Regions from separate parts of the Guyparkeria halopsychrophila genome, predicted to be linked through region 2. Evidence: predicted binding sites of a transcription regulator. Region 2 holds the regulator's gene; each other region holds the start of a gene.
What was found. Region 2 encodes FliA, which starts transcription of late flagellar genes. Its sites were predicted from a motif close to GCTAAAGTTNNNNNNNNNNCNGCCGATA; they were not measured.

Region 1: a site for FliA is predicted at 939-966, ahead of ABGV18_RS01850 (methyl-accepting chemotaxis protein). Genes of this name have one in related genera too.
Region 3: a site for FliA is predicted at 4,499-4,526, ahead of flgM (flagellar biosynthesis anti-sigma factor FlgM). Genes of this name have one in related genera too.
Region 4: a site for FliA is predicted at 1,349-1,376, ahead of ABGV18_RS03160 (methyl-accepting chemotaxis protein). Genes of this name have one in related genera too.

What each region holds. Positions count from the first base shown of each region.
Region 1 covers NZ_JBDODP010000002.1:168,033-173,149, reverse strand. Annotated here, with positions in the region: gene ABGV18_RS01850 (methyl-accepting chemotaxis protein) at 1-890, opposite strand, end outside; gene ABGV18_RS01845 (hypothetical protein) at 1,171-1,305, shown strand; gene ABGV18_RS01840 (sulfite exporter TauE/SafE family protein) at 1,408-2,136, shown strand; gene dusA (tRNA dihydrouridine(20/20a) synthase DusA) at 2,191-3,198, shown strand; gene ABGV18_RS01830 (hypothetical protein) at 3,195-3,722, opposite strand; gene ABGV18_RS01825 (lytic transglycosylase domain-containing protein) at 3,727-4,392, opposite strand; gene ABGV18_RS01820 (DUF1249 domain-containing protein) at 4,418-4,828, shown strand; tRNA gene ABGV18_RS01815 (tRNA-Gly) at 4,937-5,012, shown strand; tRNA gene ABGV18_RS01810 (tRNA-Cys) at 5,019-5,092, shown strand.
Region 2 covers NZ_JBDODP010000002.1:39,040-44,156, reverse strand. Annotated here, with positions in the region: gene ABGV18_RS01205 (chemotaxis protein CheA) at 1-1,514, opposite strand, end outside; gene ABGV18_RS01200 (protein phosphatase CheZ) at 1,607-2,377, opposite strand; gene ABGV18_RS01195 (chemotaxis response regulator CheY) at 2,387-2,773, opposite strand; gene ABGV18_RS01190 (RNA polymerase sigma factor FliA) at 2,887-3,609, opposite strand; gene ABGV18_RS01185 (P-loop NTPase) at 3,606-4,499, opposite strand; gene flhF (flagellar biosynthesis protein FlhF) at 4,496-5,117, opposite strand, start outside.
Region 3 covers NZ_JBDODP010000002.1:191,602-196,718, forward strand. Annotated here, with positions in the region: gene ABGV18_RS01935 (permease-like cell division protein FtsX) at 1-488, opposite strand, end outside; gene ABGV18_RS01940 (ATP-binding cassette domain-containing protein) at 485-1,156, opposite strand; gene ftsY (signal recognition particle-docking protein FtsY) at 1,394-2,638, opposite strand; gene rsmD (16S rRNA (guanine(966)-N(2))-methyltransferase RsmD) at 2,814-3,419, shown strand; gene flgN (flagellar export chaperone FlgN) at 3,424-3,921, opposite strand; gene flgM (flagellar biosynthesis anti-sigma factor FlgM) at 4,081-4,398, opposite strand; partial or broken gene flgA (flagellar basal body P-ring formation chaperone FlgA) at 4,582-5,117, opposite strand, start outside.
Region 4 covers NZ_JBDODP010000004.1:88,531-93,647, reverse strand. Annotated here, with positions in the region: gene xerD (site-specific tyrosine recombinase XerD) at 1-162, shown strand, start outside; gene ABGV18_RS03165 (disulfide isomerase DsbC N-terminal domain-containing protein) at 338-1,123, shown strand; gene ABGV18_RS03160 (methyl-accepting chemotaxis protein) at 1,496-3,136, shown strand; gene ABGV18_RS03155 (NAD-dependent epimerase/dehydratase family protein) at 3,328-4,227, shown strand; gene ABGV18_RS03150 (porin) at 4,668-5,117, opposite strand, start outside.

The DNA.
Region 1 (5,117 bases), 130 kb from region 2:
GTCTGCTCGTTCTGCTCGTGCGTGCTCTCGCGCGACTGGCGCGTGATCATCGACATTTCCTCGGCCGAGGCCGCGAGCTGGCCAGTGGAGTCGGTGATCTCGTGGACCAGGTTGTGGATGCGCTCGACGAACCGATTGAAGCCGCGCGATAGCTTGGCGAACTCGTCGTTGCCGGTCACCGGCAGGCGACGGGTCAGATCGCCCTCGCCCTCGGCGATGTCCTCCATCGCGCGAAGCACGTGATGGATGCGTCGGGTGAAGGTGGCCATCACCAGCACCAACAGGAAGATCCCCAAGGCAAGTGCCACGGCCCCGATGAACAACGTCGCTGCGCGCGCCTCGATCATGTGCGTCTCGGCCGCCTCGGTACGCGCATCCTCCCTCTCCTTGGCCGTCGCGATCAGCGCCTGGATGTTCTTGCGGATCTGCTGCCAGTCGGGATGCTCGTCCTGCACCAGTATCTGTTGGGCGCGCTCGATGTTGCCGGCATTGACCTGATCGAACACCGCCAGGCGAGCCGCCATCACCCGCTGCCAGCGGGTCTCGATGTCATCCAGCAAGCCCTGGGCCTCGGCATTGCCCTTGGACGTCAGTGATCGCGCCTCGGCCAATGCCGCGCGAACGACCTCGTCGGTCATGCGGGTGACCTTGATTGCGGCCTCCAGATTGGGACGGAAGACCTTGTTGCGGGTCGCCACGCCACCCAGCAGGCCATTGCTCATGATGTCCTGCAACGCCGCGACGCGGGCGTTGTCCTGTTGCTGAACCTGCAAATACCGCTCGGAGATGGAATCCATCTGGAACAGCGCGTAGCCGAGCGCACCGATGAACAGTACGGCGGACACGGCAAACGCCAGCAGGATCTTGGTGGTGTTGTTCAACCGGTTCATTACGACTCCTTGAGACCGAGGGCTTGCGAGAATGTGATTCGATCGGCTTTTCGGCCGAGGCCGGCCACTCTTTAGCCAACCCATGCAAATAAGCGAAACCATATAAAAGCCGGCCGCAGCGCCATTTCAGCGGGGGCGAATTTGAAGACGCCGGAGAGTACACTGCGCGTGCGTCGGGCCGACTCACGATTTGTGATGCGCCCATAAGCAGAGATTGCGACGGAAGAGCTACCATGGCCGACGCGATGCCCGCTGCCGACAACCTGCAAATTGATTGGCCATGGTGAACGCACAACGGGCACAGCAAGTGGGTGTGCGCACACAGAAACAGGCGATGAAGAGGCAGGAACAGGCAATGGCGCCGTTGATCGGCTCGATCGGTCAGGGCGGCGCTCAGATCACCACCTGCGCCTGATCCGGGCCCGCCATTGGCAGCGCCGCTGGAGCGGTAGGCCAAGGGTTCCGTCATCCCCGGCCCCGCCGGGGATTGTTCGTTGCCAGCCCGAGAGAAGGTCCCGTGGACGACATCACCCTGCTTCAGTTGCTGCTGGCCAACCTCGCCATTTTCGCCGGCGCGTTCCTGCAAGGACTGGCCGGTTACGGCATCGGCACCCTGTCGGCACCGTTGCTGTTTCTGATCAGCCCGCTGTTCCTGCCCGGGCCGCTGATTCTCAACGCGGTGTTGCTGACCATCCTGATCCTGTGGCGCAGTCGATCGAGCTTGAGCTTCCGCCCGGTGCGTTTCGCCATCGGCGGCGACATCGCCGGCACCCTATTGGCGGTGGTCACGTTGGCCTTTCTGAGCGCGCGGGGCTTCGAACTGGCCTTCGGCATCCTGATCCTGCTGGCCGTGCTGTTGAGCGTGGTCGGCCTTCACCCGGCCCTCAATCCGCGCAATAGCGTGATGGCCGGGGCCGCGTCGGGCTACATGGGCACCATCACCGCGGTGGGTGGGCCGCCGATCGCCCTGATCTACCAAAACCAGCATGGCCCATTGGTGCGCGCCAATCTCTCGGCCTTCTTCCTGTTCGCCAGTCTGGCCAGTGCCGTGGCGCTGTTCTTCAGTGGTTTTATCGGTTCACGCGAATGGTGGCTGTTCGCGACCCTCCTGCCGGGTACGCTCGCGGGGTTCCTTGTCTCGGGCCACCTGGTCAATCGCATCCCGTTCGGCGCCTTGCGGCCGATCATCCTCGGCATCGCGGCGATTGCGGGTGTGAGCGCGATCATCAAGGCCCTGCTGCCCTGACGTCAGGCGCCACCACCGCTACAATGCCGCTCCCTGCGAGAATCACATGCCGTCATGACCGATCCGATCCCACCAACCGCCAACGCCACAACGCAGCCGCCTAACCCCTGGCGCTTCTGCATTGCCCCGATGCTCGACTGGACTGACAGGAACTATCGCTTCCTGGCCCGGCAACTGAGCCGACATGCGCGGCTGTACACGGAAATGGTCACCACCGGCGCCCTGCTCCACGGCGATATCGAACGCCACCTGCGCTTTGATGCCAGCGAGCACCCGGTCGCCCTGCAACTGGGCGGCTCCGATCCGCAGGCCCTGGCAACGGCGGCACGGCTCGGGGCCGAGTGGGGCTATGACGAGATCAATCTCAATGTCGGCTGCCCCAGCGACCGGGTGCAGAACGGGGCATTTGGCGCCTGCCTGATGGCGCAGCCGGCGCTCGTGGCCGACTGTATTGCCGCCATGCGCGACGCGGTCGACGTACCGGTGACGGTCAAGAGTCGCATCGGCATCGACCACCAGGAAACCTATGAGGAATTCCGTGAATTCGTCGACATCGTCGCGGACCAGGGTGGTGCCGAGGTGTTTATCGTCCACAGCCGCAAGGCGTGGCTGGCCGGGCTTTCGCCCAAGCAGAATCGCGACGTGCCGCCGCTGCGGCCCGAATTCGCCACGCGGCTCAAGCAGGAGCGACCGGATCTGACCGTGGTACTGAACGGTGGACTGACGGAGGTCGAGTCGATGCAGGGCGCACTGGACGAGGTCGATGGCGTGATGGTCGGCCGGGCGGCCTACCAGAACGTCGGCCTGCTCGCCGATATCGATGCTGCCCTGTTCGACGACGGGGAGACCACCGACCGGCTGGCTGCCCTACTGGCGTATCGAGAATACGCGGCAGCCGAGATCGCCCGCGGCACGCGCCTGCCCACGCTGATCAAGCCGATACTCACGCTGTTCCAGGGACGCCCCGGTGCCCGCGCCTACCGTCGCCACCTGAGCGAACAGTCACCGCGACGCGCCGATGACCCCAGCGTCATCGACGAGGCGATCGAGCTACTGCGCTAACCCCGCCGCTGCTGGCAAACCGTTAGCCCGTCCAACTCGAACGCACTGCCAAAGCCGTTGACGTAACGCCCTGCTCCCAGATGAAAGCCGAGCAGGTGAAAATCCCCCAGCCCGCACAACAGCTCGACGGTCTTGCCGTGACGGTCCCGCAGGCGGGCCGTGACCTCGGCAAACCGGGATGCCTCGCGGTCGACCGACTCGACCTGCGCCGTCCATTGGGCACGCTCGCGGGCGAAGGGGTTGCGGGTGGCCGACTGGTCGGCCAGCAGGGCGACACGCGCCTCGCGCCCCTCCAGCAGGGGTCGCGTGTGGGCGGCGAACTCGCTGGCGAGTACCCAGAAGGCCCCGTCGTGATGGACGAAAGGCAGGCTGCCGATCTCCGGTGCGGTCCCCGGTGGCGATTCCCTATCGACGGCCACGGCCAGCACGAGGGCCGACTGCCCCGCCAGAAACGCCGCCAACCGCTCCTCCTCTGCCGCCAGATCAGGCGGCTCCGGGCGGTTGGGTCGCTGGTCGGACGGCATCGTCTTACCCGGCGCCGGCATAGGCCGCCTGTAGCTGCATGACCCGTTTGACGTAGGTGCGCGTCTCCTTGTACGGCGGAATCCCGCCGTAACGCTTCACCGCACCCTCGCCGGCATTGTAGGCCGCCACCGCCAGCTCGCGGTCGCCCCGGAACATCTGGAGCAGCAGCGCGAGGTAGGCGACGCCGCCGGCGATGTTGTCCTCGGGATTGAAACGGTCGACCACCTCGAATCGCGCCGCCGTCGCCGGCATCAGTTGCATCAGCCCGCCGGCCCCCTTGGGGGAGACCGCATCCGCTCGAAAGGCGCTCTCGGCGTGGATCACGGCGCGAATCAACGTGGGGTCGACACCGTACAGGCCGGCGAACCGGTTGACCGGCGCGGCATAGCGATCGTGCACCAGCCGCGGCATGGCGCGGTAGCCGTCCTGCCAGCCCTTCGGCTTGGTCGCCTCGTTCTTGCGCCACAAGGCGTAGGGTTCATCGGCCGACTGCTGCGGCACGTTGGTCAGGTGCACCACGCCCTGGGCATCGCGGTACTTGTAGACATCCGCCCCGGCGGTGCCCACGGCCAACACCGAAGCAAGCAGTCCCAGCCACGCCAACGACATGCCGGCACGCGCCAGGCCGACCACGGTCAAAGTCGGTGGGACCTCAGCATTCCTATTCACGCAGAGCTTCCTTACACTGACGGACATGAACCTCAACACCGGCGGCACTCCTCATTCCATCGAACGCGATCCATTTGATCAGCTGATGGATCTCTACGAGCAGAACTATATCCTGATTCGCCGCCTGCTCGGCGACCTGCGGCGACTTGCACCGGGCGATGAATTCACCCTGGGTTTCTCGGTGATCGCTCGGGTTACCGAGCGGGGCCGCTTCACCCTGGAGATGACATTCACCGACCACGAGGTGCTCGATTCGCGCCAGCGGCCGGTGACCCTGCGCGTGCGCATCTACCTCGATGCCCGCTCGGCTGAACTGCACGACCCGCGCCACCCGGCCTCTTGCCTGCAGGCCGACCGGAGCGAGTGTAACCAAGCACGCCAATCGCGCAACCGCATGTTGCAACGTTGGTTACTGGCCCGACTGCGTCGTCATTGACGCAACCCCGGCGATGAGGCCGGTTGCCCCGACCGGAACACTCAATACGACGCAACGACGCACGACTTGACACGAGGGCGGTTCCTGATGAAAATTGCGCCCCCTCAAGCGGGAATAGCTCAGCTGGTAGAGCACAACCTTGCCAAGGTTGGGGTCGCCGGTTCGAATCCGGTTTCCCGCTCCAGATTTCGGCTGGATGGCAGAGTGGCTATGCACCGGATTGCAAATCCGTTCACCCCGGTTCGACTCCGGGTCCAGCCTCCAACACTGACGTATGTCACGGACAACC
Region 2 (5,117 bases):
AAGCATTCCTGGTCGGTGAGGCGCTCGGCGGTCTCGGCATCGACGATCCCTTTCTCAACGCCCTTGCGACGCAACACCTCGGCATCCATCCCCGCACCGTCGTCCTGGATGGACAGGCGAATGTGATCGCCTTCCTGCGCCGCTGACAGCAACACGGTGCCGGCGCGATCCTTACCATTGGCCTCGCGGTCGTCCGGCATCTCGATGCCGTGGTCGACGGCATTGCGCACCAGGTGAATCAGGGGATCGGCCAGCGCCTCGACCAGGTTCTTGTCGAGATCGGTGTCCTCGCCCTCGAGCTCCAGGTTGACCTCCTTGCCCAAGGTGCGCGCAGTATCCCGCACCACCCGTGGGAAGCGACCGAAGACCTTCTTGACCGGCTGCATGCGGGTCTTCATCACCGCCCCTTGCAGGTCGGAGGTCACCATGTCGAGCGTGGCGATTACCGAGGAAATCTCCTCGTTCTCGAAGGTCGTCTTGAGGGTGTTCATGCGGTTGCGCACCAACACCAACTCCCCCACCAGGTTCATGATGCTGTCGAGTCGCTCGGTATCCACACGCACGGTGGTTTCCACCGGCGCCTTGTGGGCTTCTGCCGCCTTGGGGTTGCCCGGCGTTGTATTGCCCTGGGAGTCACTCTGGGGCTTGGCATCGGGCTTGGCCGGCACAGTGGCGGGCTTGGCGGCCGATTGGGGCGGCGCCGGCTTCGAAGCGGGAGCGGCGGGTTCAGCCGGCTTTTCGTCCGCTTCAGGCGCAGTCACCGTCGGCCCCTTGCCCTTGCCGTAAAGCTCGTCGAGCACCGCCTCGAACTCCTCGTCGGTGATCTCGTCGGAATCCGCGGCGCCAGCCGCCTTCTCGGAGACGGCCGCATCCGCTTCTGCCGCCGGGGCCTGAAACTGGCCCTTACCGTGAAGCTCATCGAGCAGGCTCTCGAACTCATCGTCGCTGATCAGGTCCTCACCTGCGTCACTGCTAGCCGCCGGTGCCTCGGATTCGGCCGCGTCCAGGTCGGCCAGCATGCGGTCAAAGGCGTCGTCCTCATCGGCCACTGCCATCGGCTCGTCGGCCGGGGCGTCGTCACTCGGGGCCGGCTCGGCAGGTGTGGTGGGAGTCGGTGCCGCTACGTCCTGATGCCCCAGTGCTTCAATCTCTTTGAGAAATGCTTTCGAGACGGCCTCCGGATACTGACCGCCGCGCAGGGAGTCGAACATGCGATTGAGCAGGTCGATTACCTGCAGCATCACGTCCATGATCCGGCTGTTCATGGTGATTTCGTGATTGCGCAGCAGGTTGAAGATGTCCTCGGCGCGGTGACAGACTTCCACCAATGGATGGACCTCGAGGAAGCCGGCCCCGCCCTTGATCGTATGGAAGGCGCGGAACACCGAGTTGAGCCGGTCCGCGTCATCGGGCGATTGCTCCAGCTCGATCAGCTGTTGATCGAGCCCGTTGAGCAGTTCACCGGCCTCAATCAGGAAATCCTGCAACAGCTCGTTGTCGGCTTCGAATGCCATGCTTGCCTCTCATTCGCTCTGTGACGCCCCAGCGCGGAGCGCCACGTTCCTGCCCGGCCCGCTAGGCGGGGCATTTCCCTCGACCGACCGGGTCAGAAACCCAGGCTGGCGAGTAGATCGTCGACGTCGTCCTGGTTCTTGACCACGTTGTCGCCGGCGCTGGGCAGTTGCGGCCCGACGCCATCCTCGGCACGCTCGGCCGGGGCCGACTTGCCGTCTTCTGCCTTGGCGCCACGAACCGGGGCGGTAATCTGCAACAGCCCGACCAACTTTTCCTCAAGCTGCTCGAGCAGGTCGATCACCCGCATCAGGAGCTGACCGGACAGATCCTGGAACTCCTGGGCCATCATGATCTCGGTGAGCTGACCCTTGAGTCGCTCGCCACAGGTCGTGGCCGAGTCCAGGTAGCGGGACATCGACTCGACCACTCCCCCCAGGCGAGCGTTATCGGCTTCGCTGGCGGCGACTTTAGCCAGTTCGTCCTTGAGACGCTGCGAGCGATCGACGATCTGCTCGGCCGTAGGCGTGGCGTCCTCGGTGATCGACAAGGTGCGGGTCGCGGCCTGTTCGGTCAGGGTGATCACGTAGCGCAGGCGGTCCCGCGCGTCCGGCATCTCGTCCTCGGCCAGCACCCCGAGCCGTTCGTCCTCGGCAAAGCTCTTGAGGGTGTCGTGGACCTCGCGCGTCATCCGACCGACCTCGTCGAAGATGTTGCCCGAGTAGGCGGCGGTGAGCTCACCGATCAGCTGGGCCTCTGCCGGCGTGTCCTCGTTCTCGATCGCCTCGACCAAGGCGCGGGCGTCGGCCAATCGCTTCTCACGGCCGACCACCGGCTGAAATTCATGCTCTCGTGCTTGAGTCATTCCGCGCCCCTATGATTCGACGCGTTCGAAGATCTTGTCGATCTTGGCCTTGAGCGTGGCCCCGTTGAACGGCTTGACGATGTAGCCGTTCACGCCCTCCTGGGCGGCGAGCACGATCTGCTCGCGCTTGGCCTCGGCGGTCACCATGAGCACCGGCAGACTGACGAGCTCCGGGTCGGCACGGACCGCCCGCAACAGGTCGATGCCGGTCATTCCCGGCATGTTCCAGTCGGTCACGAGGAAATCGAAATTGCCCTGCTTGAGCAGTGGCAATGCCGTCTGGCCATCGTCGGCCTCCTCGAGGTTCGTGAAGCCAAGCTCCTTGAGGAGGTTCTTGATGATCCGACGCATCGTGGAGAAGTCGTCAACCACGAGGATCTTCATGTTTCGGTCCATTTTCGCCCCTGGGATCGTGTGTCAGTACCAGGCAGATTGCCTTGTTCGAACGTGGGTATGAGGTTCTATCGGCGCCAACCGGAAAAGATTGAGCCCTTTCCGCACCCGACCTGCTATTTCCAGGCGTTCATCGCGGTCTTGAGCCGCATGATCGCCTTGTTGTGAATCTGGCAGACGCGCGATTCACTCACGCCGAGCACCGCGCCGATCTCTTTCTGATTGAGTTCCTCGACATAGTACAGGGACATCACCAGTCTTTCCCGCTCGGGTAGTTCATCGATGCAACCGGCCAGGTCGCGCTGAAAATGCCCCTCGGCCAGTGCCTCGTCGGGTTGCTGGCTGTTGAGATCGGCGATGTCGAAGGTCTCGTTTTCCCCCTCGCCACCGTGATCCAGCGAGCCCACGTGCACCGAGGAGGAATCGCTGATGGCGGCGTGGTATTCGTCGAGGGTGATGCCCATGCGCTCACAGACCTCGGCATCTCGGGCCTCGCGACCGGTGTCGGACTCGATGGCGGCTACCGTCTGCGCGATTTCCCGCTGGCGACGGTAGACCGAGCGCGGTGCCCAGTCGTTGCGGCGCACCTCGTCGAGCATCGCGCCGCGAATGCGCAAGCCGGCGTAGGTCTCGAACGAAGCGCCCTTGTCGCCATCGAACAGGCGGGCGGCATCGAGCAGCCCGACCATGCCCGCCTGAATCAGATCCTCGGCCTGGACGTGGGAGGGCAGACGCCCGAGCAGGTGAAAGGCCACCCGCTTGACCAGATCAGCGTGCTTGGCCACCAGGGCCTCGGTCGATCCGGCCTGAACGTTCTGATACATGGCGCGTGCATTCATAACAGGTTCTCGGGGTCCAGCTCGGCGTTGTTCACCAGTCGCTCGACGAAAAACTGCAACTGCCCCTTCGGCCCGCGTGGCACCGGCCACTGGTTGACCTTGTCCGCCATCGCCGTGAATGCCTGGGTCGACTTGGCACCGCCGTAAAGCTGAACGACGGTCTTCTGACGCTGCACGGCCCGACGCAGGTAATCGTCGAACGGCACCGACCCCATGTGGGTGAGCGTCACGTCGAGGAATCGCTTGGCGGCCACCGAAAGCTTCTCGAACAGACGTCGCCCTTCGGCGGCATCACGCACCATGTTGGCCACCACGTGGAAGCGGGTCACGTCATGTTCGCGCGAGAGCACCTTGATGACTGCGTAGGCATCGGTGATCGAGGCCGGCTCGTCACAGACCACCACCACGACCTCGCTGGCGGCCTCGGCGAAGCGCACCACCGAGTCGGCGATGCCCGCGGCCGAGTCGACCACCAGGGTGTCGACCGGCCAGCGCAGGCCGGAGAAGGCCGAGATCAGCCCGGCGTTCTCGGCGGCCGTCAGGCCGGCCATGCTGGCCACCCCGCTGGCCGCCGGCAGGATGCCGATGCCCTCGGGGCCTTCGAGCATGATTTCGTCGAGGGTCGCCTTGCCGGCAAGCACATGGGACAAATTGCCCCGCGACTGTAGACCAAGCAGAACGTCGACGTTCCCGAGTCCCAGGTCGGCATCCATCAGCACCACCCGCTCGCCGCTGCGCGCGAGTGCCACGGACAGATTGACCGAGACATTGGTCTTGCCCACGCCACCCTTGCCGCTGGTCACGGCGATCACCCGCACCGGGCGATTGGCATTGGCGTGGCGCGCCCCGTCGGCCTGGTCGTGGCCGCTAATGGCGGGCTGGGTTGTCATCCGGCTTGATTGAGCATCCACAGCGGATCATCCCGGTCGGTGTGTTCGAGTTGTGACTGGCCCATTTCCAGGGCCTGCTTGATCAGATCGGCCGCCTTCGGGAACCAGAGGTCTTCCGGGACGCGCTGCCCAACACCCGCGCAAACCAGCGGCAGACGACGCGGCTCGCCGTCGACACCGGCCAGCGGGCGCACCAGGGCAGCCAAGCCGCCGCCGAGCAGGACGGTCTCATCGAGTTTGGTCAGCACCGTGCCGTGCAAAGGCAGCCCGGCGAAGCGTTTCTTGACGTCCTCGAGTGCCGGGTACTGGGCATTGGCCGAGAGCACCAGCAGCAGCTTGACCGCCTCGCCCGCGCCCATCAGGGCCTCGAGTTTCTGCATCATACGAAAGTCGCGCTGCGACATCCCGGAGGTGTCAATCAGCACCAGGTGCCGATCGGACACGGCCTCGAGCAATTGCGCCAGATGCGTTTCGTCACGCGCGATATGCAGCGGCACATTAAGGATACGCGCGTAGTTGCGCAACTGCTCCTGGGCGCCGATGCGAAAGCGATCGGTGCTGATCAGCGCCACCGAGTCGCGCCCACGGTGCAGCACCGCGCGGGCGGCCAGCTTGGCC
Region 3 (5,117 bases), 150 kb from region 2:
CCCTCGGCCAAGGCCAGGCGGGTGTCGGTGCGCGCGTCGCTCAAGGTCAGTTCGATCACCCAGGGCAACGGATTGGACTCGAGTGCGTCCATGCCATCGATGTGCAGTCGTTCGGTCAGTGCCGCCAGACCCTCCGCGGGCGGGATGACGCGCTGCTCGGCCACGGTGGCCTGTCGGTCGAGCCAGTCGCGTAGCGTCCCGCGTGCGTCCTCGTCGGTATCGGTGGCGAGGTAGATGTCCATGCGGGCGGCATCGCTCATCCAGATGGCGCCCAGTCGCTCGACCTGGTGGCCAAGGGTCATCACCAGGGCCGGCAGGCTGAGCACCACGCCCAGTACCAGGATGGTTGCCCAGGCGCCGACCGGGCGGCGGATCAGTCGCGCAAAGGCGCCGCGCAGGCACTGGCGATGATGGCGCCGCCAGGCCGCGAGTGGGCGGCGGCTTTTCTCGCTGTTGCCGCGAGCGTCGCTGGTTGTCGGCCCGCTCATGATTCGGCCTCCTCGAAGGCGCTGATGCGCCCTTCGTTGAGGGCGATACGCGGCACGGGGTATTGCTTGAGCAGCTCGATGTCGTGACTGGCGATCAGCACGGTCACGCCGACGGCGTGAAATTCGAAGAAGCGGTCGAAGATGTCGCGTGACAGCTCGGGGTCGAGGTTACCGGTGGGTTCGTCGGCCAAGAGAATGCGTGGCCGGTTGACCAGCGCCCGGGCGATGTTGACCCGCTGTTGCTCGCCGCCGGAGAGCTCCTCGATCCGGGCGCGTTGCCGGCCCAGCAGCCCGACCTTGTCGAGCGCGGCATCGACGCGCCGCCGGACGTCACCGGGCAAATAGCCGGAGACCTGCAGTGGCAGGGCGACGTTGTCGTACACGGGCCGGTCGGTCAGCAGGTGATGGTCCTGGAACACCACGCCGATCTGCCGGCGCAGCTTTGGGTACTGGTGCCGTCCCATCTTGTTGAGATCGTAGCCGCCGATCAGCACCTTGCCCGAGGTGGGGCGGTCGAGCGCCGGTATCAGGCGCAGCAGTGTCGACTTGCCGGCCCCGGAATGGCCGGTAAGAAACGCCATTCGACCGGCGGGCAGACGGAAGTTGATGTCCTGCAGGCCGAATTGTCCGTTGGCGTAGCGGCGGGATACATTGGCGAACTCAATCATTACAGCGGGCACCTCGAAAACCTATTGCGCCGTTCGATTGCGGCGTCGCGTGCTCGTTCGCTCCTACCGCTTTGCGGGGAGCAAAGCGGGGCGTGCGGGGCGCGTGCGAAGCAGGCAGGCCACGGATGGCCTGCATCCGCCTATCAATTTGATATGTCTCGTCGCTCACTGCGCGGCTCCTTGCACTCTGAACTGGCACTCGAACTTGCTCATGACGGTTTTGGAGGCGCCCGTGCCTCAGTCCGGTTGACGGTCGAGCAGGGCATCGACGAAGGCGCGCGGCTCGAATGGGCGCAGGTCCTCGGCCTTCTCGCCCACGCCGATGAAATGAATCGGCAGGCCGAGTTCGTCGGCGATCGCGAACACGATGCCGCCCTTAGCCGTGCCGTCGAGCTTGGTGACGATCAGGCCGGTGAGCTTCACGGCCTGGTTGAACTGCCGGGCCTGCACCAGTGCGTTCTGACCGATGCTCGCATCAATCACCAGCAGCACCTCGTCGGGGGCCTCGGGTTCGGCCTTGGAGATCACGCGGATCAGCTTGCCGAGTTCGTCCATGAGGCCCGATTGTGTGTGCAACCGCCCGGCGGTGTCGACGATCAACAGGTCGCTGCTGCGCGCCTTGGCCGAGCTCACGGCGTCGAAGGCGACCGAGGCGGGATCGCCGCGGCCCGGCTCGCCGATCACGCGCACATTATTGCGCTCGCCCCAACTGATCAGTTGCTCGACCGCGGCGGCGCGGAAGGTGTCCGCAGCGGCCAGTGTCACGTCACGACCCTCGGCCTTGAAGCGATGCGCGAGTTTGCCGATGCTGGTGGTCTTGCCGCCGCCGTTGATGCCGCAGACCACCATCACGTGTGGCCGCCCCGGTTGCCGGCGTGCCGGTGGCTCGGCTGGCTGAGCCGCCTCAAGGCGCTCGACCATCAGGCGGTGGAGGGTTTCGAACAGGTGCTCGGGATCGTTGACGTGCTTGCGGCTGACCTCGTCGGTCAACTCGGCGATCAGGGCTGCCGTCGTCGCCTGACCCACGTCGGCCATGATCAACCGCGTTTCCAGTTCCTCGATCAGATCATCGTCGATCTGTTTCTTGCCGAGGAACAGATCGCCCAGCCCCTCGGTCAGCCCCGACCGGGTCTTGGCCAGTCGACTGAACAGCGAGCCGGATTGCTCCGGCTTGGAGGTCGCCACGGCGGGCGCTTTGCTGGGGGGTGCCGGCTGGGCGACGGATTCCTGACGCAGGCTGTCACCATTCGGTTCTGGCTCGGCAGCCGGTTCTTCGTCGGCCACGGCGGGCTTGGCCGGTCGGGCCATTTCGGGCGGCGGCTCAGGTGCGGGCGGGGCCGACAGGTTGGTGTCGGCAGTCGGTTCGGCCGGGGCAGGGGTGGCGTCACCGGCCTTGGTGGCCGCGGTGCTCTCCTGGGAGGCTTCGTCTTGGACCTCGGCGGCTTCGTTCTTGCGCTTCTTGCGTTTGAGAAATCCGAACATGGAATCGATGGTACCTGGGTTCGCGGCCGATGATTGGCAGGGCGCAGCGGTGCCCCGCGTGGCGCCAACGGAGTTTATCATGCAGCCATTGCTCGGCGGCCCCGGTCACGGGCCACCGGCAGCGGCCAAAGGGCTTCGGCCCATCATCCATCAGTGATCGGCAAGGAGAGTCTTCATGCCCAGTACCCCCAAGGGGCGAGGTCCGGCGCGCGGCGAGCAGGTGCGCGTTATCGGCGGGGAATGGCGGTCCCGGCGCCTGCGCTTTCCATCGGCGCGTGACTTGCGCCCCACACCCGACCGCGTGCGCGAGACGCTGTTCAACTGGTTGGGGCAGAGCGTGCCGGGATGGCGCGTGCTCGACCTGTTTGCCGGCAGCGGCGTGCTGGGCATCGAGGCACTTTCACGAGGGGCGGCCTGGGTGGGATTCGTCGAGCGATCGGCGCGGGTGGCCGGGGCACTGGAAGAGAACCTGGCCCGCCTCGATGCCTCGCCGGAACGATTCTCGGTGTGGGCCATGAATGCCCGGCATTGGTTGGCTTCGGTGCCCGAAACGCTGGACGGGCCGATCGATCTGGTCTTTCTCGACCCGCCGTTCCGTCAGCCGGATTTGCTGCAGGGGGCACTGGATGCCCTGGCTGACGCGTCCTGGCTGGCCGAGGATGCGCGGGTGTTTGTCGAGGGGGCGGCGCTCGAGTCCCTGAGGCTTCCGGATGGGTTTGTCGTGAGCCGCGAAACGCGGGCGGGTGAGAGCCGCTCGCTATTGCTCGAGCGAGAGGCTTGATCTCTCAGGCGTCGCCCAGCGTTCGGCCACGATTGCCGGCGTTGCGCTCGGTGCCGCCGGCGGTGTAGAGCGAGCCGGCCGGCTCGTCGCGCTGGATCAGGAAGTCGATCCGTTCACCGAGGAAATGATCGATGCGCCGCAGCGCCATCAGGTTGGCCTCCGAGAGGTCACGGAAGCGGCGGGCGATGTCCTTCAGTTCTTCCCAGGTGGCGCGGGCCGACGCGTCCTCGCGTTCCAGTGCCGTTTGCGTGTCGGTCTCGCCTGCGGCCGCCAACCACTCCAGTCGAGCCTGCTCGGCCTCGGCCAGTGCCTGATTGTGGTCACGGATCTGGGCAAAGACCTGGTCGAACTCGTCGAGTGACGGGGTTTCCTGACGTCGCAGCAGGGCGTCGAGTGCCTGGTGGTCGTCAAGCAGGGCCCGGGCCGGCTTGAGCATGTCGGCCAGCCAGTCGGTGGACGAGGTGTTTCTATCGGCGGGCGCGCGGGTATCGAATTGGGTCATTTTGAGAGCCTGCTTGGCGTTCCTGCCTGATGTTCATGGATGCCGTGGAGTCAGCGTGAGCATACGAATTGTCCGCGCCCAATAGAAGCACCCCGGTTCGGGTCATCCCGCCGGGGTGTCTTGTGCCGGGTTCAGCCGACGCCCTGATCGCCTAGGCGATTACAGCGTCTCGAATTGGCGCAGCTTCTCGGCGATGCGACCGGAATCGACCTGGTACTCGCCTTGACTGATCAGGTCCTTGATGCGATCGACCTTGCCCTGATCGAAGGGGGCGGATTCGGCCAACGCCTGGCCCATTTCCTGGAGCTGGGAAGCCCCACTGGAGAGAGTCACGGCGTCATCCTCCTTGATGCCCGTCGTCGCGTTGCCGGTTGCTTGCTGGCTCGCGCCCTTGGACTCGGCCCGGTTGCGGGATGAGTCCAGCGACGCATTCGGGCCCAGATTGCGCGGGCCAAAGCCGTTGATTTCGTTTGCCATGGTGCTTGATCCTTCCTGTCTCGGACAATGTGTCCGCGCCTTGGCACGGGCCCGGCTGGCAGGCGTCTAGGTTAACTCAAAATGTCTTGTCGCCCTTGAACATCGGCCGGTTGGCGAAAAACTTTAGCGCCGACTTAAATACTTTTGAAAGCGGGCCATCATCGTCGATTTTGTGTCGTCGGTTTAGTGGCCGATCGCCTCGACGGTGCGACTGTCGATGACGACCGTTTCGATCACCATGCCCGAGCCGGTGTTTTTCACCTTGACTCGCTGGCCCACGCCCGCGCGCGCCTGCGCCTCGCCGGTCGAGCCCACCACGAACCCGCCATGGCCGACCTGGATGGAGACGAAATCGCCCCGCTCGACCACGGCGTTGATGCCCAGGTTATGCGCGGTCACCAATTGACCCGACTGTAGCGGTTGGGTCGCCCTCATGCCGACAAGTTCCGCGGGATCGGTGTAGTACTGGCGTCGGGCGCGGTTGGCATCCACGGTTGCCACATCGAGATCCTCGAGGCTGAGCACGTTACCGGCAGCCAGTGGTCGGGCGGCGACCACCGCCTGCTGGCGCCGGGTGAGTTCGACCGGAACGTAGATGCGCCAGGGCGAGTTGCCGTGGCAACTGACCTTTACCGTCTGGTGCCCGCGATTGAGATTGAGCGGGCGCCCCTCGTTGATTTCCAGTGCCTGGTCGCACACACCCAGGCGCAGCCTCGGGT
Region 4 (5,117 bases), on a different contig from region 2:
CTGCGACACGCCTTTGCCACGCACCTGCTCAATCACGGGGCCGACCTGCGCGCCCTGCAGATGCTGCTGGGACATGCCGATCTGTCGACCACCCAGATCTACACCCACGTCGCCACCGCTCGCCTGCAGGCCCTGCACGCCGAGCACCACCCACGCGGCTGACGCCATTTCAGCGGCGGTGGGGCACCAATCAGTCCTTATGAGAGACGCCTTGCCAAATCGCCCGCGGCACTCCACAAATCAACGTTCGAATTCTCCCGGCGACTCACTAATGACACAATGGAACCCTGACGACACTCGACACTCCAAGTCGAGCCTCCGGCTCAGCAATCCGGACATGACCATACAAACCCAGGTTGATTACACGATGCGAAACACCCGTTTTCCGCTTGCCACCCGTTGCGGCCTGACCGCCCTGCCACTGGCTTTTGCCCTGGCCTTGCCGACCACCGCGGTTCTGGCCGACAGCAAGGAAGCGATCACCGCCAGCATCCAGAAGCACATGCCGGGCGTACCGATCGACTCGATCGAGGAGACACCCGCCAAGGGCATCTACGAACTCACCTCCAACGGCCAGATCGCCTACCTCACGGGCGACGGCAAATACCTGATCGCCGGCGACCTGATCGACGTGGCAAACCAGCAGAACCTGACGCAGGCCAAACAGCAGTCACAACGCCTGGTATACCTCAAGGACGTTTCGGCGGAGCGCAAGCTCGTTTATCCCGCCGACGGCGACACCAGGCACGCGATCACCATCCTGACCGACCCGACCTGCCCGTTCTGCGACAAGCTCCACAAGGAACTGCCGAAACTGCGTGAGGCCGGCGTCGAGGTGACCTACATCCTCACGCCGCGGCAGGGACCGGGCTCGAAGGGCTTCGAGGTCTCCTCGAAGGTCGCGTGCGCGGATGACCCGAAAGAGGCGCTCGAACGCGCCATGAAGGGCGACTCGGTCGACGCCGAGGCCTGCCACAACGACATGATCAAAGAGAACCTGGCGCTCTCCAATCGCCTCGGCATGAGCGGCACCCCGTACACCATCCTGCCCAACGGGGCGGCCATGCCCGGCTATCGTCCGGCAAACATCATGCTGCAAGCAATCGAGCAAAGCGGGCGTTAACCGATCCCCACGCTCGACGACGGCAAGCCCCGCGACCAGGCATTGGCGCGGGGCTTTTTTATGACGCCACTGAACCCAAAGCGGACGTCAAACCATTGACCCTCGATCGGCGCGGTTGGCGTCGCTTGCCGAAAAACAACTATCTACCCGCACTTTAACCCTAGGCACGGTTCTGGCTAGAACTACCTCCGCGCGCACCGCCGTGGACGAAAAGTCACACGCCTCGCTAAAGTCGGGCGCCGGTCGACCGATAGAACCAACAAGACGAGCGAGAGCCCCTCACCGCCGCGTCACTTCATTGACCCGCGCGCTGGTGTTTGCCGGAGTGACGGCAGGGCGACTCAAGCCACCATTAGGAGCATTGCCACCACCATGACGATCAAGGCCAAACTCATCCTTCTCGTGGTCCTCGCCGGCGCAGCTACCGTCGGCACCAGCCTTTTCGGTATCTATGCCGAACTCAAGGGGCATGAACTCGCCGAGAAGAACCACGATTTGCGCATCATGCCGATCGACTACGTCGGCACGTCGGTGCAGTTGCTCAATCAGATAACCACGCAGTCGCTGCTGGCCCTGCAACACGATCCGCAGGGGAGCACCGCCGCGATGCACGCCCACGGCATCGACCAGCACATGGATATCATCCGCGAGAACCTCGCGGCATTGAAGGAAGTCAACGCCAAGATCGCCGCCATCGAGCACCGCCAGACCGTATCCAACGAGGCGCAGCAGGCACTGTTCGCCACCCAGGACGAACTGGTCAACGTCGCCTTCCTGCCGCTGATCGAAAAGCTCGAGGAAGGTAACTACATCGGCGCCCAGGCCCTGCTGATCCTCACCCTCACCGAGGTATTGCCGCGCTTCGAGCAGGCCGCGAGCGAGTACGAGGGCATCCTGCGTGGCAACATGGAAGAAGAGCTTGCACGCACCAGCGAGCGGGTCGAGCAGGACGTGATGATCTCGATCGGTATCACCGTGATCAACGTGCTGATCATCATCGTTATCGCCGCCTGGATCATCCATGGCGTCACCCGTGGCCTGAAGGCGGCCGACCGCTTTGCCACCAACTTCGCCGAGGGCAACCTCAACGAGCCGGTGCAACTCGACAGCCGCGACGAGATCGCTGACATCATCACGCACATGAACACCGCGCGAGAGTCGTTGCGTGACACCCTCAAGCGCATCGGCGAGGCCTCCGAGCAACTTGCCTCAGCCGCCGAAGAGACCTCGGCCGTCTCCGAGCAGACCGATCGCGGCGTCGCACGGCAGATGCAGGAAATCGAGCAGGTCGCCGCGGCCATGAACGAAATGACCGCGACCGTCGAGGACGTGGCCCGCAATGCCTCGGACGCCTCCCGAAGCGCCCAGACCGCCAACGACTCGGCCAAGCATGGCCAGACCATCCTCGGCAATGCCGTCAACGCCGTGGGCATCCTCTCCGACGAGATCCGCCAGTCCTCGGACACCATCGATTCGCTCAAGGCCGAGTCCGAAGAAATCGGCAAGGTGCTGGACGTAATCGGCGCGATTGCCGACCAGACCAACCTGCTGGCGCTCAACGCCGCCATCGAGGCGGCCCGTGCCGGCGAACACGGTCGCGGTTTCGCCGTGGTCGCCGAGGAAGTTCGCGCGCTGGCCTCGCGCACCCAGGGCTCCACCGAGGAGATCCACGGCATGGTCGAGCGGCTGCAATCACGTTCCAACGCCGCCGTGTCCGCCATGCAGCGCGCCCACAACCAGGTGGGTCACAGCACCCAGGCGATGTCGGAAACCGAGGCGGCCCTGGGCGAGATCGCCCAGGGGGTCAACGGCATCAACGACCTGAACTTCCAGATCGCCAGTGCCGCCGAGCAGCAGAGCGCCGTGGCCGAGGAGGTCAACCGCAACGTCCAGACCATCTCGCAGATCAGCGAGGAGTCGGCACAGGGCGCCACCCAGACCAAGACGGCCTCGGCCGAACTCGCCCGGTTGGCCGAGGAACTGCAGGCCCGACTCGCGCGCTTCAAGCTCTAAGCACAGCCAGCGCCAAGGCCGAAATGCAGCGACCCGCCTCACGGCGGGTCTTTTTATGCTGCCTGGGAATCAAGCGGGGCACTGCCAAGCGGGCACTGCCAAGCCTGGCCACGGCTGTTCCACGCGTGCAGGCGCGAGGAACAGCGGCTAGGCTGGATGCCCCGACCACAAACTCAACGACGATCCATCGCATGCAATCCAACGCTCGACCCAATCGCACCTCCGTTGTCCTGATCGGCTATGGCGATATCGCGCAGCGACTCGCCAATCGACTGGCGGATCATGATCTCGTCGCCATTGCTCGGCATCAGATAGAACGCCCCGAGGGGCGCCTTGGCAAATGGGCCACCTGCCCGATCGACCTGGACGACGAGACTGCCATCCCGCTTGAGGCCACGCCGGAAAACGCGACCTGGGTCTACCTCGCCCCGCCACCCCGCGAGGGGCAGGCCGATTCGCGTCTCGCGAGCTGGCTGGCCGGGGCGACGCAACCGCCCGCGGGCCTGGTCTATATCAGCACCACCGGCGTCTACGGCGATCACGGCGGCGATTGGGTGGATGAGGCGACACCACCGGCCCCCGCGCATGACCGGGGTCGGCGTCGACTGGATGCCGAAACCCGGTGCCAACAGTACGCGCGAGATCTCCACATCCCCACCTGTACGCTGCGCGTGACCGGCATCTACGCCTGCGATCGGCTGCCCGTGGAAAAGGTCCGCCAGGGCACGCCCGTGCCTGCCGGCCGCGAGGCACCGTGGTCCAACCGCATCCACGCCGAGGATCTCGCCGACATCCTGCGTCTGCTGGTCGATCGAATCGAGACAGGCCAGCCCGTTACCGGCACCTTCAATGTCTCCGACAATCACCCCACCCCGGTGAACGTCACCTACCGCCAGATCGCCGCGCACTTCGACCTGCCACAACCCCCGGAGGCCCCGCTGGCGACCATCCTCGAGCAGGCCAGCCCCATGGCCCGCGAATTCCTGAGCGAATCCCGCCGTGTCGACGCCAGCGCCATTCAGCGCGGGCTGGGCTGGCAGCCGCGCTATCCCACACTGGCTGCAGCGCTGGCGGATTGCCCACGCGACTGAGGGTGTGGGCGGGTCACGGGACACTTGAGCAGCCTTCTACCGCAATAGGCGCCCCGCAAAGCCACGGACTATTCGCCCGATCGGTTAATCAGGACTCGCGCGTCTCGCGCGATTCGCTTGCAAGGCAAGCTCCCACGGTGAAATCGCCACCTGTGCCCTTGTGGGAGCAGGCCTCGCCCGCGAAGGCCGTACCAGCGGCCGTCCCCGACTTCGACTTCCCCAGCCCACGGCATCGTCCTGGAACACAGGCGCTGACTCGGGCTTCCCCCCACGACCGATCGACTAACCGAAAAGCCCATCGCTCCATCGACAAATCACGGCGACGGGAGCCACCCACGTCCAATAGCCGTGCTTCTTTCGTTGCCATCCACATTGCGGCGACAGCAACGAAAAAAGGCGCCCGAAGGCGCCTCTGTCGTTCCGATCAATCTCAGGATTGATTAGAACTTGTGGACAACACCAACCGAGAAGGCGTTGTTATCGTTGCCCAGATCGGCGGTATCGACTGCCGCGGACTCACCGTGACCCGTCTTGTAACCAACCGCGTAGCTGCGGATAGCGCTCTCGTTCGACATGGCGGCGTAGGCGACGTAGACCTTGGTCTGCTTGCTCAGCTTGTAGTCGTAGCCGATCGCCCAGAGGTTCGCGCCGGAATCGGCGACGCTATCAACTTCGCTGGCGGTGAAGTAGTGCGCCTTGACGGTGCTCTTGCCGAACGAGTAGGCGGCACCTGCGCCCCACATGTCCATTTCGCCACCGTAAACGTTGGCACCCTGCGCATTTGCCTGCGACTCGGTCATGTAGTTGACGTTCTCGACGCCCTGGTAAAGGCCCATCACCTTGAAGCCGCCCATCTTGTACTGAGCCGCGACGCGGTAGGCATTCTGCGA